DNA from 3 places in the Shewanella sp. N2AIL genome. Region 1 is predicted to be linked to each of the others. Evidence: predicted binding sites of a transcription regulator. Region 1 holds the regulator's gene; each other region holds the start of a gene.
What was found. The regulator sigma-54, encoded in region 1, starts transcription at its own class of promoters, with help from an activator protein. The targets are predictions, from matches to a motif close to GTTGGCACGNNNNTNGNNT.

Region 1 (5,395 bases):
CCAGCGGATAAACCTGTGAAAAAGCAGGACTCTAAATGACCCAAATCACCCTAAGAGCACAAAATCTGGCGAAGAGTTATAAGAGTCGCCAAGTGGTTAAAGACGTCAGTCTGACGGTAAAAACCGGTCAGGTCGTTGGCCTACTCGGCCCAAACGGTGCGGGTAAAACCACCACCTTTTACATGGTCGTCGGTCTGGTTAAAAGCGATAAAGGCCACATCTTTATCGACGATGATGATTTAACCGCAGATCCTATGCACCTGCGCGCCCGCAAAGGCATAGGTTACTTGCCGCAGGAAGCCAGTATCTTCCGTAAGCTGACCGTCCATGACAACATCATGGCCGTACTGCAAACGCGCAAAGAATTGAAGAAAGAGCAAAGGGAAGAACAACTCGAGCATCTGCTCGAAGAATTCCACATCACCCACATCCGTGACAGCCAAGGCATGTCATTGTCGGGGGGCGAACGTCGCCGTGTCGAAATTGCACGGGCGTTAGCAGCAAATCCTAAGTTCATTTTGCTCGATGAACCCTTTGCGGGTGTCGATCCTATTTCAGTTATCGACATCAAAAAGATTATCGAACAGCTCAAAAGTCGTGGCCTTGGCGTGTTGATCACAGACCACAATGTCCGCGAGACATTAGATGTGTGTGAACATGCCTATATTGTGAGTCACGGAAACCTGATTGCCGAAGGAACACCTGCAGAGATCTTAGACAATCAGCAAGTTAGGGCTGTGTACTTAGGTGAACAATTCAGGCTATAGTTAATCAAGCGGAGCCAATGAAGGCAATTTGTGCCAGCATTGGGCTCCACTCAAGATGATAACAAGCGACCTCATCCAACAATAATAACGTAGGGATCAGCGGTAACATGAAAGCGTCACTCCAGCTCAAACTGGGTCAACAGTTAACCATGACGCCACAATTACAACAGGCCATTCGTCTGTTGCAACTGTCGTCATTAGAACTGCAGCAAGAGATCCAGCAAGCCTTAGATTCTAATCCCCTTCTCGAGCTGGAAGAGGATCAATTCGACGCCACTAAAGACCCTGTAAACCAAACGCTTTCCGATACGGATTTCAGTGAATCGAGCACTCTGCCGCCAGAGAAAGACAGCTCCACCATAGACACGGCAGAGTCCTTAACCAAAGAATCCATGCCCGACGAACTCCCCATGGACACCACCTGGGATGAAGTGTTCACCGCCTCCCCTAATTCTGGCCCCGGTGGCAGTCGTGAAGATGATATGCCCTTCCAAGGTGAGACCAGTGAAGGCTTGTATGAGCACTTAGAATGGCAAAAAAACCTCACGCCGTTTTCTGAAACCGATTTAGCCATTGCTACCGCCATTATTGATGCCATCGACGATCAGGGCTATCTCACCCAAAGCACTGATGAAATCCTCGAAGCTATGGGTAATCCTGAGGTCGAACTCGACGAAGTCGAAGCCGTACTCAAGCGCATTCAACATTTTGATCCCATTGGTGTGGCCGCCCGCGATTTAAGCGAGTGCCTGCTGATCCAACTGTCGCATTTCGCCGCTGACACTCCCCATCTAGAAAATGCCCGCATGTTGATCAAAGATCATTTAGATCTGATCGCCGCCCGCGATTTTAGATTGTTGATGCGTAAGACTAAATTAAAAGAGGATGAATTAAGGGACGGCATCGCGCTTATCCAAACCCTCAATCCCCGCCCAGGTTTATTGATTACGCCCAACGATGACGAATACGTCATCCCAGATGTGTCTGTGTCGAAGAAGAATGGCCGCTGGGTGGTTGAACTTAACCCAGACTGCATGCCAAAAATCAATGTAAATCAACATTATGCATCGATGGCGCGCAGTACTAAAAACCAAGCCGATAGCCAGTTTATTCGTGGCCATCTGCAAGAGGCTAAATGGTTTATCAAAAGCCTAGAAAGCCGTAACGACACTTTACTTAAAGTTGCGAATTGCATAGTGCAATATCAGCAAGGTTTCTTCGAATACGGTGAAGAAGCCATGAAACCTATGGTGCTTAACGATATTGCCGAAGCGGTAGAAATGCATGAGTCGACCATCTCACGGGTGACGACACAGAAATACATGCATACCCCTAAGGGACTTTTTGAACTAAAATACTTCTTCTCTAGCCACGTCGGTACTGACGATGGTGGGGAGTGCTCATCCACAGCAATCAGAGCCTTCATTAAGAAACTGGTTGCAGCGGAAAACCAGAAAAAACCATTGAGCGACAGTAAGATGGCACAACTTCTGGCAGAACAAGGGATCAACGTAGCCCGCAGAACCATTGCGAAGTACCGAGAGGCTATGCTCATTCCGCCTTCTAATCAGCGTAAAAGTTTATAACCTACAGTGGATATCGGAGGACGTTTCTATGCAAATAAACCTGAGTGGACACCATGTCGAAATTACCGAATCGTTACGCGCATATGTAGAAGAAAAGTTTTCAAAACTTGAACGCCATTTCGAACAGATCAATAATGTGCACGTTGTGCTCAATGTCGAGAAAATGCAACAGATTGCCGAAGCGAGAATAAATCTTATCGGTGGTGAAGTTTTTGCTACTTCAGAGCATGCTGACATGTATGCCGCTATAGACGCCCTGATTGACAAGCTTGATCGTCAGGTTATTAAACACAAAGAGAAGTTAACAAAACACTAATAATGGAACTTTGTACCATACTGCGGCCGGAGTGCACTACCTGCGCCACTCCGGGCAGCAAGAAAAAGGTACTGGAACTCATCAGCGACTTAGTCGCTGCCCAGTACCCGACCCTCTCATCTCAAGAGATATTCGAAAGCCTAGTGGCGCGCGAAAAGATGGGGAGCACAGGTATAGGTAACGGCATCGCCATTCCACATGGTCGACTAGCCGATATAGATCAGCCCATTGCCATACTCATTAAGTGTGAAGAGCCGATAGCATTCGATGCTATCGATAAGCAACCTGTTGATATTTTATTTGCACTACTGGTGCCTGCTGACCAATGTCAGCAACACTTAAGTACCTTGTCTTGCATGGCCGAAAAGCTGAGCGACAAGCAAATATTAAAGCAATTACGCAAGACGCATGATGAAACGGAACTCTATCAGGTAATCACTGGATGAAACTGGTCATAGTGTCGGGCCGCTCAGGCTCAGGCAAATCTGTCGCCCTAAGGGTACTCGAAGATCTCGGCTATTATTGTGTCGATAACCTTCCCTTGCCCTTAATCGGCACTTTGCTTGAGCAACTCAAAGGCAGTAACGATCTCGTCGCCATCAGTGTCGACGTGCGTAATATGCCTGAGCAGGATAAAGTCTTAGTGAAGCAACTCGCGAGCCTGCCTCCTGATACTGAGTTAACCAGCTTCTTCCTTAACTCCAGCGATAAAATTCTGCTCAAGCGTTACAGCGAAACCCGCCGTTTGCATCCTTTGTCGAAGAGCCAAGTCTCTTTGCAAGAAGCGATAAAGCTGGAAGGGAAGCTGCTCGAGCCTATGTCAAAACTGGTCGATCACTACATAGATACGTCGAATCTGAATATCTATGATTTAAGCGATCAAGTGAGACAAATTCTGCTCGGCAGCGTCGATAAAGAGTTAGTGATTAACTTCGAGTCCTTTGGCTTTAAGCACGGTATGCCAACCGAAGCCGACTTTATGTTCGATGTGCGCTTCCTGCCTAACCCACACTGGGAACTGGCGCTGCGTCCATTGACTGGCTTAGATGAACCCGTGGCTGAGTTCTTAAATCGTCAACCACTCGTGAATAAGTTCATCTGGCAAATCGAAAATTTACTGGAAACTTGGCTGCCGCATCTCGAACGCAACAATCGCAGTTATTTAACTGTGGCGATTGGCTGCACCGGTGGACAACACAGATCGGTTTACGTCGCAGAGCAATTGGCTAAACGCTTTAGTAACGGTAAACATAAAGTTTATGCCCGCCATCGAGAGCTGAATAATGCCAAAGCTTGAACGTCAGATCACCATCTGTAACAAACTGGGATTACATGCCCGTGCCGCCACTAAGTTGGTGGTACTGGCATCCGAGTTTGATGCGACCATCACCTTAATACAAGGCGATAAACAGGCATCCGCAGCCAGCGTGCTCGGCTTATTGATGCTTGAGACTGGCATGGGTAAAACCATTAAACTTATCGCCGAAGGCCCAGATGCTGAACCCGCTTTGGATGCCATTTGTGCCTTAATCGACGCTAAGTTTGACGAAGCCTGTTAGTTTGATTTCATACTCAGCGTTCCACACAGGCACTCAGATTAGTACACCTCACATTTAGCACTGCTGATTTGTGCAGTTCACATCTCGTTTCAAAAGCTTGGCGACACATTTGTCGCTCGACGACACGAACCATAGGCGATTACACTAGCGAGCATTACCGCTGACTCACCTTAGTCTTAGCCGCCTTAATCTATGCGTAAAACGCATGATCTATGCCAGAGCTCTCTATCTGTGACTGAAGCATAACTATCGCGAAGTCACCGCTAAGTCTCAGCCCTGCGCCAAGCAGCGCACTCTCGAACCAATTTGCCGCACAGTGGCGGACAACTATGGAGGACAAATGCCCGTAGATAACTCAGAAAACGATCACACCGGACATAGTCTCGACCAGTTAAATCAAGCGCTTAGCAGTGGCATGTTTGTGCACGTGCGTAACATGCTGCAAAAAATGGCCGCCTCCGATATCGCGCTGATCTTAGAATCCTCCCCCCCCAGCGCTAGACAAGTGCTGTGGCAGCTTATCGATCAGGAACAAATAGGCGACATACTCGACGAGTTAAGCGAGGAACTCAAAGATCCGCTGATCCGCAGCATGAGTCCTGAGCGGGTTGCGAAAGCGACGGCGAGCATGGACACCGATGATCTGGCCTATATTCTGCGAAGTCTTCCCGACGCCGTTTACAAGCAAGTGCTGCAGTCGATGACAGAACAAAACCGCCAGCGGGTAGAACAGGCTTTATCCTATCCCGATGAGACCGCCGGCAGCTTGATGAACACAGATACAGTCACCCTAAGACCCGATGTGAATATCGATGTGGTGCTACGCTATCTTCGTCAAAGGGGCAACCTGCCCGACACCACAGATACCTTATATGTGGTCGATAAACAGGACAAAGTGCTCGGCGGTGTCAGGCTGGCAGATCTGCTGACTTGCGCGCCAAGCACCACAATTCGCAACATCATGGACCCCGATATCCAAAGTATTCCGGTGAGCATGTCCGACAGTGAAGTGGCGCAGAAATTCGAACGCAATGACTGGGTATCAGCTCCCGTCGTTGACAGCGATGGCAAGCTGCTAGGACGGATCACAATCGATGACGTGGTCGATGTTATCCGCGAAGACGCCGAGCATTCCATGATGGGGATGGCGGGGATGGACGATGACGA
Region 2 (5,395 bases), on a different contig from region 1:
AAGTTTATAAAGACAAATTTGCTAATCAATACGCTAGCTGGCATGACACAGATAAAAGCACTGAGAATACCGATGTGTTAGCCTCGGACCCGAGCTTAGTCGTGCTGTGGGCAGGTTATGGTTTTGCGAAAGATTACAACGCACCACGTGGCCACATGTATGCCATTACGGATGTGCGTAACACTCTGCGAACTGGCGCACCAGCCAACGCGGAAGATGGTCCAATGCCTATGGCTTGTTGGAGCTGTAAGAGCCCTGATGTACCTCGCTTAATTGAAGAGCAAGGTGAAGATGGTTACTTCAAAGGCAAATGGGCAAAAGGTGGCCCAGAAGTGGTGAACACCATAGGCTGCGGCGACTGCCATGAGAAAGGCACGCCTAAACTGCGTATCTCTCGCCCCTTTGCTGAACGTGGTATGGAAGCATTAGGTACACCGTTTGCCAAAGCGTCTAAAAAAGACAAGCAATCTATGGTCTGCGGTCAGTGTCACGTTGAATACTATTTCGAGAAAAAAGAAGGCAGAAAAGGTTTCGTTAAATTCCCTTGGGATATGGGCACAACCGTTGAGCAAATGGAAACCTATTACGACGGTATTGAGTTCTCCGACTGGACGCATGCGCTGTCTAAAACCCCTATGTTAAAAGCGCAGCACCCTGGTTATGAAACTTGGAAACTCGGTGTTCATGGTAAGAACGATGTGAGCTGTGTTGATTGTCACATGCCAAAAGTGACTAACGACAAGGGTCGTAAGTACACAGATCATAAAGTGGGTAACCCATTTGATCGTTTTGAAGAAACCTGCGCGACGTGCCACAGCCAAAGTAAAGAGTTCTTAGTCGGCTTGACCAACGAACGTAAAGCGAAAGTAAAAGAGCTTAAAGGCCGCGCCGAAGCACAACTGGTGAAAGCGCACTTTGAAGCCGCAGCCGCTTGGAAAGCGGGTGCAACTGAAGCGGAAATGAAGCCTATTCTAACCGATATCCGTCATTCACAATGGCGTTGGGACTATGCGATTGCTTCACACGGCGCTGCTGCTCACGCTCCTGAAGAAGTCTTACGTATTTTAGGTACCGCGGTAGATAAAGCGGCTGATGCGCGGGTTAAATTAGCGCAACTGTTGGCGAAAAAAGGCATCACAGATCCTGTCGCTATCCCTGATATTTCGACTAAAGCTAAGGCACAAGCCGCTTTAGGTATGGACATGGAAAAAATGAATGCTGAGAAAGAAGCATTTAAGAAGGACATGTTACCTAAGTGGGATGAAGAAGCGAAAAAACGCGAAGCCACTTATAAATAATACTTAAGTAGACTTCAAAATAATAAAAAGCTCCTATATAAGGAGCTTTTTTTATATCCTTTATTAAAGGATAAATATTAAATTTTTATTTCAATTCTATATTTTTTGCATTAAGGTGTGCGCCGCTAGGAGAGCAGGTTCGTTTAAATAAAAAATTTAAATGGATATTAATGATAATGGAATAAGCAATGCTGAGATTGTTTCTTCGTTATCTTCATCTTTTACTCCTAGCTTATAATCATATAAGGGAATACTTTGATGAAAAAAATTACCGCGCTTGCAATATTATTAGGTTTCGTAAGTGTTAATGCCGCTGCTGCACAAGATAACTCATTTCAGCATGAAGCAGGCCTAAAATATAGCGCAAATTCTGAAGAGTTCAGCGATGGTCTGTGGAACGCGAATTATCGTTACTACATTAGCCCAGTTGACCAAACTAAAGGTCCTTATGCGCTTAATGGATTTTTAGCTCAAACGTCTAATGTTGGCGTTAATTACAGCAATTATGATGAGTCAGATTTAGATACCATTGGTGTTGATGGCACTTATGTATTTGCTTCTAAATGGTTTATTGCTGCTAACTATCAACGTTCTGAAATCGGCAGTTTTGACTGGAACACTTACGGTGCAGAAGTCGGTTATTACTTCAACGATAGCTCTGCAGTATCTGCTTTCTATAACGATGGCAGCGATAGCATCGAAGAATCATACGGTTTAAAAGTGCGTAGCTTTATTGCACTGCAATCAACCACTGGTGTTGATTTGAGCGCAAACTGGACACATCAAGATTCTGACGACACATTCAATTTAGGTGCTGATTGGTATGTGACTAAATCATGGTCTGTTGGTCTAGGTTATACTGATGATGGTCATGATGATACTTTCGTATTAAAAACCGCTTATTGGTTACGTCTATCTGATAGCTTCTCTGCAAACTTTGAATTAGCTAGAGAATTAGATTCCGATGCTGATGGTGTATTTATTGGTTTAGGTCTGACTGGTCGTTTCTAATTTAATAATTGTAACGATATTTTAATATAAAGGTCACAAGTTAATGTGACCTTTATTATTTTACCCTAAATAAATTTAAGACTATTTTATCAGTTTTAATAATGCCCTAAAGCGCTCGCCTTGGGCCTGATGTTGTAATTCAAATAATAGTGATTCAACGTTCGTTAATAAGGCGCCTCTGGCTGTCATCATCTGAATACCCAGTTGTTTATTCTCAGCACTGCGTGACGAGACGCCGTCTGCGACGAGATGCACCGAATATTGCTGCTCTATAAGGTCACAACAGGTTTGATAAACACACACATGGGTTTCAATGCCCGCCAGTATGACGTGTTTACGATTTGTCTTAGTGAGTGCCTGCGCAAACTCTTCACAGTGCCAACCGCTAAAATGTTGCTTGGCAATGGGGGAGCCGCTTTTCTCTAGCAAGGTTTGAAGCTCAGGACTGGTTGCTCCGAGCTTATCGGGTAGCTGTTCTAACCAGAGTATAGGTATTTCAAATAATTGTGCACCTTGAATTAAGGTCTGTAGTTGTTGGTGCAGCTTGTCACTGTTATCCATGATTTGTGCAAGTTTTCCCTGCACATCGACGATAACGAGAACACATTCTTCAGGTTTTAACATCGGGCCTTCCTTCTGCGCTTGATGATTGTCTTAGTGATGATCTTCGCTTTTGTTTAAGAGCTTGTACTGTGATGCTCAGATTTCATCTCGATTTACGCTTCCCCCAGTAGACCTCAATTTAACCTTGTTACCAATAGGCCTAAGGTCGAATAGCGACTGCACTTAAGCTGCTCACTAAAAGAGTGCGTTGCACTTGTTTGTGCTCGATTATGGTGCATTTTTAACCTTTAAAAATAATCTTATTTAGTTAAATTTTAAATTAATCAGCAAGTTAAATTTTTGGCCTAATGATTGAATTACCTTTGATACAAGTTAATAACAATCGCGTTTTTTTGGAGGTCAGGATGAAACTAGTCAGCGCTATCATCAAGCCGTTTAAGTTGGATGATGTCCGTGAAGCTATCGCCGGAATAGGTATTGAAGGCATGACGGTGACCGAAGTTAAAGGTTTTGGCCGTCAAAAAGGGCACACAGAGTTGTATCGTGGCGCCGAGTATCAGGTGGATTTTTTGCCAAAAGTAAAACTAGAAATTGCCACTAAGGCTGAAAATCTCGACATGTTGATTGAGGCCATTACCACTGCGGCCCATACGGGGAAAATTGGCGACGGTAAGATCTTCGTCGTCGACTTAGAACATGCTATCCGTATCCGTACGGGTGAACTCGATACAGAAGCGCTATAAGGGGCTGATAATGGAAGAATTAACAAAATTAGGTGGCACAGTCACTGAACTACGCTTTGCACTCGATACCTTTTACTTTTTGATCTCAGGTGCTTTGGTAATGTGGATGGCAGCGGGATTTGCCATGTTAGAAGCGGGCTTAGTTCGCTCTAAAAACACCACTGAAATTTTAACTAAGAACGTGGTTTTGTACGCGATTGCCTGTGTGATGTACCTATTGGTTGGCTACAACATTATGTATGTCGATAACACTGAAGGAGGCTGGTTGCCATCGATTGGTACCTTAATCGGTTCTCAATCATCGGATGCGAGCCATGCATTAGAATCTGACTTCTTCTTCCAAGTGGTGTTTGTGGCAACGGCGATGTCAATTGTCTCTGGCGCCGTGGCGGAACGGATGAAGTTATGGGCTTTCCTGTTCTTCTCTGTGGTAATGACTGCGGTTATCTATCCAGTGGAAGGGTATTGGACTTGGGGCCAAGGTTTTATCGCAAAACTGGGCTTTGTGGACTTTGCGGGTAGCGGTATTGTGCACATGACTGGTGCGACTGCAGCGATTGCGGGGGTATTATTACTCGGTGCACGTAAGGGAAAATATGGCCCTAACGGTCAAGTGAATCCTATCCCAGGCTCTAACTTGCCAATGGCAACCTTAGGTATGTTTATTCTGTGGATGGGCTGGTTTGGCTTCAACGGTGGCTCGCAATTAATGGTGTCGGATGCGGCGAATGCGAGCTCAGTGGCAAAAGTGTTCGTTAATACTAATACTGCGGCTGCATTTGGTGCTATCTCTGCGCTTATCGTATGTAAGATGATTTGGGGTAAAGCGGATTTAACCATGATACTCAACGGTATTCTGGCGGGTTTAGTGGCGATTACGGCAGATCCGCTATCACCTTCACTGTTAATGGCGGGCGTGATTGGTGTGGTTGCTGGTGGTTTAGTGGTGTTCTCTATTGTGGGCTTAGATCGCATTAAGATCGACGATCCTGTGGGCGCGATTTCAGTACACGGCGTGGCGGGTTTCCTTGGGTTAATGTGTGTGCCATTATCCAACGCTGATGCTACCATTACTGGGCAGTTGACTGGTGCAGCCTTCATCTTTACTTGGGTATTCTGTTCATCCTTTGTGGTTTGGTATGCGATTAAGAAAACCATGGGGATCCGTGTGACTGAGGAAGAAGAATACAATGGTATGGATGCGTCTGATTGCGGTATCGATGCCTATCCAGAGTTTGTTACGGTTAAAAATGCTGGCTAAGTAAACTGGCAAATTAATTGTGATTCAACTTGATGCCTAGTGTGGATCGAGGGATAGTAAAGCAGAGCTTAGGCTCTGCTTTTTTTATGGATCATCGCAATGGTTGAAGCTCAGGGAGTTTAAGGGTGAAGGTATAAGTCGGTTGCCGCGCATTACTATTGTCTACAGCACTATTTACCTGCACCATTTACTGCAAGAATAAAGGGGTGAACTATGAGCTTACATGCCACAGCTGTCGGTCAATTTACGCGACTCAGCCTTATCGTTATTGCTGGCTTGATATCAGTATCTGCCTTAGCAGGGGAAATCATAGTTAACCGCTCGAGTGAGCCTGTCGATGCCTTTGCTGTGCGTGATCAAGTGCTCAAGGATTTTGAGTGGCAGGAGTCGCTGCGTCGCCAGCAGCAGATCCAAATTCTGCAGGCTTTACCCTTAGGTTGTATTACTGTGATAAAGCCCTATCGCTATTTCACCTGTGGGGAACATAACTATCGGCCATACCATTACCAGCAGCGCGA
Region 3 (5,395 bases), on a different contig from region 1:
AAGTGTTTGTTGCAGCATAGACTTAGCTGCTTCAGCGACCTGAACATTCATTTGATATGAGCGCGAAGCAGAAATCATATCTGCCATTTCTTCCATGACATTAACATTCGGTTTATAAATAAAGCCGTCCGCATCCGCCATTGGATGATCGGGCGAGTATTCTTTTAGTAGTGGTTTATCACTTTCAACAATGCCTTTTACCGCAACACCTTGAGAGGCTTGTTGCTGACTTTGCGCTTTGGCCATTTCAGCTTCAAAAATAGGATGACGGGAACGATAGGTCTTATCTACGCTACTCGAGACGGAATCAGCGTTAGCTATGTTACTCGCAGTGGTGTTCAACCTGACCGATTGAGCCGACATTCCCGAGCCAGCAACATCAAATATGCTAAATAAACTCATGATTAATCCCCTCTCAGCGCTTTCTTCATGCCACTAAACTTACTGTCTAAAAAGCCTAATGACATTTGATATTCAAGGGCATTTTGCATGAATGCCGATTGTTCCTGTTGGATATCAACGGTATTGCCATCACCGGTATCGGGTTGATTTGGCACACGGAACTTAACAAATTGACCCGTCAACTCAGCAAGACCAAAATGCTTGTCTGACTCTTGCATTTCAAGACTATTACGCTGCTGTTGTTGGCCACGGGCGGCCTGCATTGCCGCAGAAAAATCAACATCACGGGCTTTATAATGTGGCGTATCGGCGTTAGCGATATTGCTCGAAATGACTTCAGCTCGCTGCGCTCTAATACCGAGAGTGTACTGATGCACACCCAGTGCATTATCAAAATTGATCGCCATAAAATTGCCTCCTCGTGTTACTCACGGAAATAAAGCAATTCATGTGCCAACATAGTGGAATAATGAGAATAACAATAGGGATGAGCAAGTGATGGGTAAAAAATTACCGACAAATGTCGGTAATTTTCTTTAAAGAAGCAAACTTAAGTCTTTTTCTGGTAATAAATCCCAGGATTACAACGGACCATGTCAAACTCATCCGTTAAACCAGCTATAGATTCAGAAGCACCAAGAAATAAGATCCCTTTGGGATTAAGAGCGGCAGCGAATTGCCGCAAAATTTTTGCCTTTGCCTCAGGCGCAAAATAAATCAGCACATTGCGGCAAAAAATAATGTCGAACTTACCAAGTAAGCTATAACTCTCAAGCAGATTATGTGCCCTAAAGTTCACTAAACGCTTAACATTATCCTTTAACTTCATATTGCCTGAAGGCAAAGCATCAAAAAACTGACGCTTACGCTCCTCGGATAAACCGCGCGCTAATGCCAAACTATCGTACTCAGCATTTTTGCAACGTTCCAACATGGAAGGCGATAAATCCGTGGCTTGAATTGACGCACTACCCGCAAGCGCACCAGGCTTCTTTTGTTGATACTCAAGAATCGTCATCGCCAGTGAATAGGGTTCTTGCCCAGACGAACACGCGGCCGACCAAATCTTAAGTGGACGACCTAAACGACTGTACTCAGGTAACAAAACGTTATGCAATAACTCAAATGGATAACGATCACGAAACCAGAGGGTTTCATTAGTCGTCATAGCATCGATCACTTCAGCCCGAAGCGCACGTTCCGTTGGCTTCATCGAATGCTTAACCACATCAGATAAGGATGGCAGGTTATATTTCCCCATCAGAGGAGCTAGACGACTGCGCACCAGATATTGCTTATTTTCACCCAGTACGATGCCGCTGTGTTGCTCTAAGAACAACCTAAATTGATTATATTCAGCTTCAGCGAGTGATTTATTTGGCACATTCACATCCTAAATCCTATAGCAAGCACCAAAATCAGTGCGAAACCATCATGTTATAAAGTCGAGATTATAGCGTAAAGCGTATCTAGGTACTAACTACTGCACTTACAAACTTAAGTGTTTATTCACGGCAGCAGCCAGTTCGTCGGGATTAAACTTAGCGATAAAGTCATTGGCCCCCACTTTTTGAACCATTGCCTGATTGAATACACCACTTAACGACGTGTGCAGTACCACTTTAATATGCTTGAGCTTAGGATCATCTCGGATCTCAGCGGTCAGGGTATAACCATCCATTTCAGGCATCTCAATGTCTGAGATAATGAGAGGGATTTCATCGGCAACATTGTCCATTTCTTTGGCGATTTCTTTAAGCTTATCTAATGCTTCTCGACCATCTTTTGCGGTATCAATTTGTAAGTTCAATGACTCGAGTGAACGAATAATTTGCTTACGCGCCACGGCAGAATCATCGATAACCATAATATGGTAATGCTGGGTTCTGTCGAGGGTCAGCTTTTCATTGGCTTCTTCACTGATAGCGGTTTTAACCGGTGAAATCTCATCTAAGATTTTTTCTACATCGAGAATTTCAACCAATTCACCTTCAATCTCAGTTACAGCCGTCAGATAAGAATAACGACCGGCACCTTGCGGCGGAGGCATAATCGCTTCCCAATTCATGTTGATAATCCGCTCAACAGAACTGACCAAGAAACCTTGAACGCTACGGTTATATTCAGAAATAATGATGAAACAGTTTTCAGTACTCGCTAAAGGTCTACCACCTGTTGCCGCACTCAGATCAATAACTGAAATAGTCGTACCGCGAATATGCGCGACACCTTTAACATAAGGATTAAGTTTAGGCAAAGTTGTCAGTGGCGGGCACTGCAGTACTTCTTTCACCTTAAACACGTTAATCCCAAACCGTTGACGACCGTTTAATTTAAAAAGCAGCAATTCTAAACGGTTTTGACCAACGAGCTGGGTTCGTTTGTTGACTGAATCAAGAATACTCGACATAACTCTGCCTTGTTGTTCTGTTTATGTACGGCCCTATGACTCGTTTGAGTATAGGCATATTAATTGCTTACGTCTTATCTATCGATAAACATAGTCGAAACTGAGTCAATCTTCTGACAGTGATGCAAATTATTATTACAGTGGTCAGCTTCGAACTTGATAAAAGTATAGGTGCATTCTGGCGTTACAAGCTAGTCTCTTCATTATGAAAGTAAATTTAGTCTGTTTTTTTAGTGTTTTCGCCCTCTTCATGCCCGCTTTTGCGAGTGCAGAGCCTATTGTTCCCACCGTATCGGCCATCTCAGAATTAGCTAAAGCGCTTATTTCAGAAAAGATATCCGTGCCCGCTAATGCCAAAGTCGATATTTCGCCGCAAATAGTTGACGCAAGAATGCTGCCGTCACAATGTTCGTCGCCGATTAAGGTTGAATTGGCTAGTGACAGGGAAATTAGCCGTAATAACACCCTAAAAGTCAGCTGCGATACGCAAGAGCTCGCTTACCCTTGGCAAATTTATATCTCGGTTAGAGTGGATATTTTATTCCCCGTTGTTGTCACAACTGAAACCTTAGCACCTGGCGAACTCATCTCCCCTAGCCAAGTTGAAATCCGTTACATTGAGCAAAATAGTTTACGAGGCGCTGAGTTTGATGACCCAAGTAAATTAGCAGGTGTACGAGTAAAACGACGCGTCTCGAAGGATTATCCTATATTGAGCAATAACTTATGCTTCGTGTGTAAAAACGACTCGGTATCTATTTATGTTCGTTCTAACTCATTCGAACTTAAAACTGCGGGCGAAGCCCTACAAGATGGCAATAAAGGCGATCGGATCAGAGTCAAAAATAGCAGTTCAAACAAAGAACTAGATGCTATAGTCACGGGCATTGGCGAAGTTGAAGTAAGAATGTAAAATAATCTAAAGCTTTTTTATAAGCTGCCGATACCCCAGTTAAGAAATCCCGTACACACGACGCTGGAGCCGAAAATGGCAATTGATATTAGCAAACTCAACACTGCAACGACCACACAAGTTCGTTCAGGTGCAACTAAAACTAGCAGCGATCAATCTGCTCAAGTTGCCACAAAATCGACAACACCACAAAGAAGCGACTCAGTGGTGATTACAGCGCAAGCGCAACAACTTCAAGGAGCTCAGACTAAAATGGCGAGCCTTCCTGAAGTTGATCAAAAGAAAGTGGCCGAAATTAAACAGGCTATCGCCGAAGGCCGCTATAAAATTGACCCTGAAAAGTTGGCTGCCAATATTGCAAGTTTTGAAGCCGAACTTAATGACTTGAATAAAGAGTAACTATGACTGAAATAGCTAAACTGGTAGATCTACAACACGCCCATTTGGCTGTTCTTAAGCAAATCATACTCAAGGAAAAAGGCGCTTTGGTTGACCAAAACGCCGATTTACTGATTTCTCTTGCTAACGAAAAATCACAATGTCTGAAAGAACTCAAGACTAATGACGATATTCTGGCAAACCACACTGATAAGTCTCAACTCACTCAGCAAACCGAACTCGTGCATAAAATGGCCGTTGTCAAAGACGCCTTAACTGAATGCAAAGAACTGAACGATCAAAATGCCAGTTTAATTGAGATGAATTTAGCCAGTCTCAATCGCTTCGCTCAAGCTTTACAAGCCAGCAGAAACGCCTCCAGCCTTACGTATAACGATAAAGGCAAGACCTCAACTATCTCAAGTTTAGGTAATGATTTAAAGGCCTAACAGGCGCATCAATTCCCACTCTGTATTTCCCGCTTCTAAGCTCTGCTCTGATTAAAGATTAGACTTTGATACTTGTGCAGAAAAAGAAAAGCCGCATAACTACTCGCATAGTACGCGGCTCAATAGAGTCATGTAGAAATGACTAGAAATACGTGACTTCTTTCACTCGCTGTGGACGACTCTGTTGCTGATACAGCGCCCATACCTGTGAAAAATCCAGTTCTAACTCAGTGACATAATGATCGCCAGCCGGATAACTCTTAACGACCCGCGCCCCACGGATCACGCCAGAAACCGACGCTTTAACATTATCGTCCGTCAACATCCAATCACTGACACTGCTGTTTGCCGTTATTTTCTGCCCATAAACTTGTTCTGCTAATTCACGATAGGCCACAATTTTTGATGCTTGCATGGCCATCAACACTCTTTGTGATTGCTCTTTAGCCGGTTGAGTCGCTAAGGGCGCATATCCTATGGCCGTTAACTTAGGAAAACTCGGCGGCGGCACATCTTCCCATTGCACATATCTATCTTTAGCAGCGCAGCCAGTTAGCATTAGCGCCGCAATAACTAAAAGGTAGCGTTTCATTTTCCATCTCCTAAAACACGCACTTCATTCATGCCTGGACTCGCCTGACGATATAAGATGCCATTTTGTGACACAATTTGCTCCGAAGGCTGCATGTAGTTTGCCAACTCTTTTTGAGTCACAAAAGTTTGAGAGGCCGATACCACACGATTGTTACTTATGTTCACAATCCGAGTATTGATCGACATACCATTGGTAACTGGGCTCATAGTCGATACAACAAGATGCTCAACGGGAAGATTTTTCGACAA

Region 2: MO387_RS16565 (P-II family nitrogen regulator) is a predicted target of sigma-54. The motif match lies at 3,212-3,230, and genes of this name have one in related genera.
Region 3: flgA (flagellar basal body P-ring formation chaperone FlgA) is a predicted target of sigma-54. The motif match lies at 2,863-2,881, and genes of this name have one in related genera.

Annotation. Positions count from the first base shown of each region.
Region 1 is NZ_JALBYT010000011.1:85,384-90,778, reverse strand. Features, by position in the region: gene lptA (lipopolysaccharide transport periplasmic protein LptA) at 1-39, shown strand, start outside; gene lptB (LPS export ABC transporter ATP-binding protein) at 36-767, shown strand; gene MO387_RS08780 (RNA polymerase factor sigma-54) at 875-2,353, shown strand; gene hpf (ribosome hibernation promoting factor) at 2,382-2,669, shown strand; gene ptsN (PTS IIA-like nitrogen regulatory protein PtsN) at 2,672-3,115, shown strand; gene rapZ (RNase adapter RapZ) at 3,112-3,966, shown strand; gene MO387_RS08760 (HPr family phosphocarrier protein) at 3,953-4,228, shown strand; gene mgtE (magnesium transporter) at 4,569-5,395, shown strand, end outside.
Region 2 is NZ_JALBYT010000031.1:33,104-38,498, reverse strand. Features, by position in the region: gene nrfA (ammonia-forming nitrite reductase cytochrome c552 subunit) at 1-1,298, shown strand, start outside; gene MO387_RS16575 (putative porin) at 1,557-2,309, shown strand; gene MO387_RS16570 (hydrolase) at 2,391-2,933, opposite strand; gene MO387_RS16565 (P-II family nitrogen regulator) at 3,278-3,616, shown strand; gene MO387_RS16560 (ammonium transporter) at 3,627-4,877, shown strand; gene MO387_RS16555 (hypothetical protein) at 5,091-5,395, shown strand, end outside.
Region 3 is NZ_JALBYT010000003.1:141,289-146,683, forward strand. Features, by position in the region: gene flgC (flagellar basal body rod protein FlgC) at 1-402, opposite strand, end outside; gene flgB (flagellar basal body rod protein FlgB) at 405-809, opposite strand; gene MO387_RS03725 (protein-glutamate O-methyltransferase CheR) at 953-1,792, opposite strand; gene MO387_RS03730 (chemotaxis protein CheV) at 1,892-2,812, opposite strand; gene flgA (flagellar basal body P-ring formation chaperone FlgA) at 3,018-3,725, shown strand; gene flgM (flagellar biosynthesis anti-sigma factor FlgM) at 3,801-4,124, shown strand; gene MO387_RS03745 (flagellar protein FlgN) at 4,127-4,552, shown strand; gene MO387_RS03750 (LPP20 family lipoprotein) at 4,695-5,144, opposite strand; gene MO387_RS03755 (FlgO family outer membrane protein) at 5,141-5,395, opposite strand, start outside.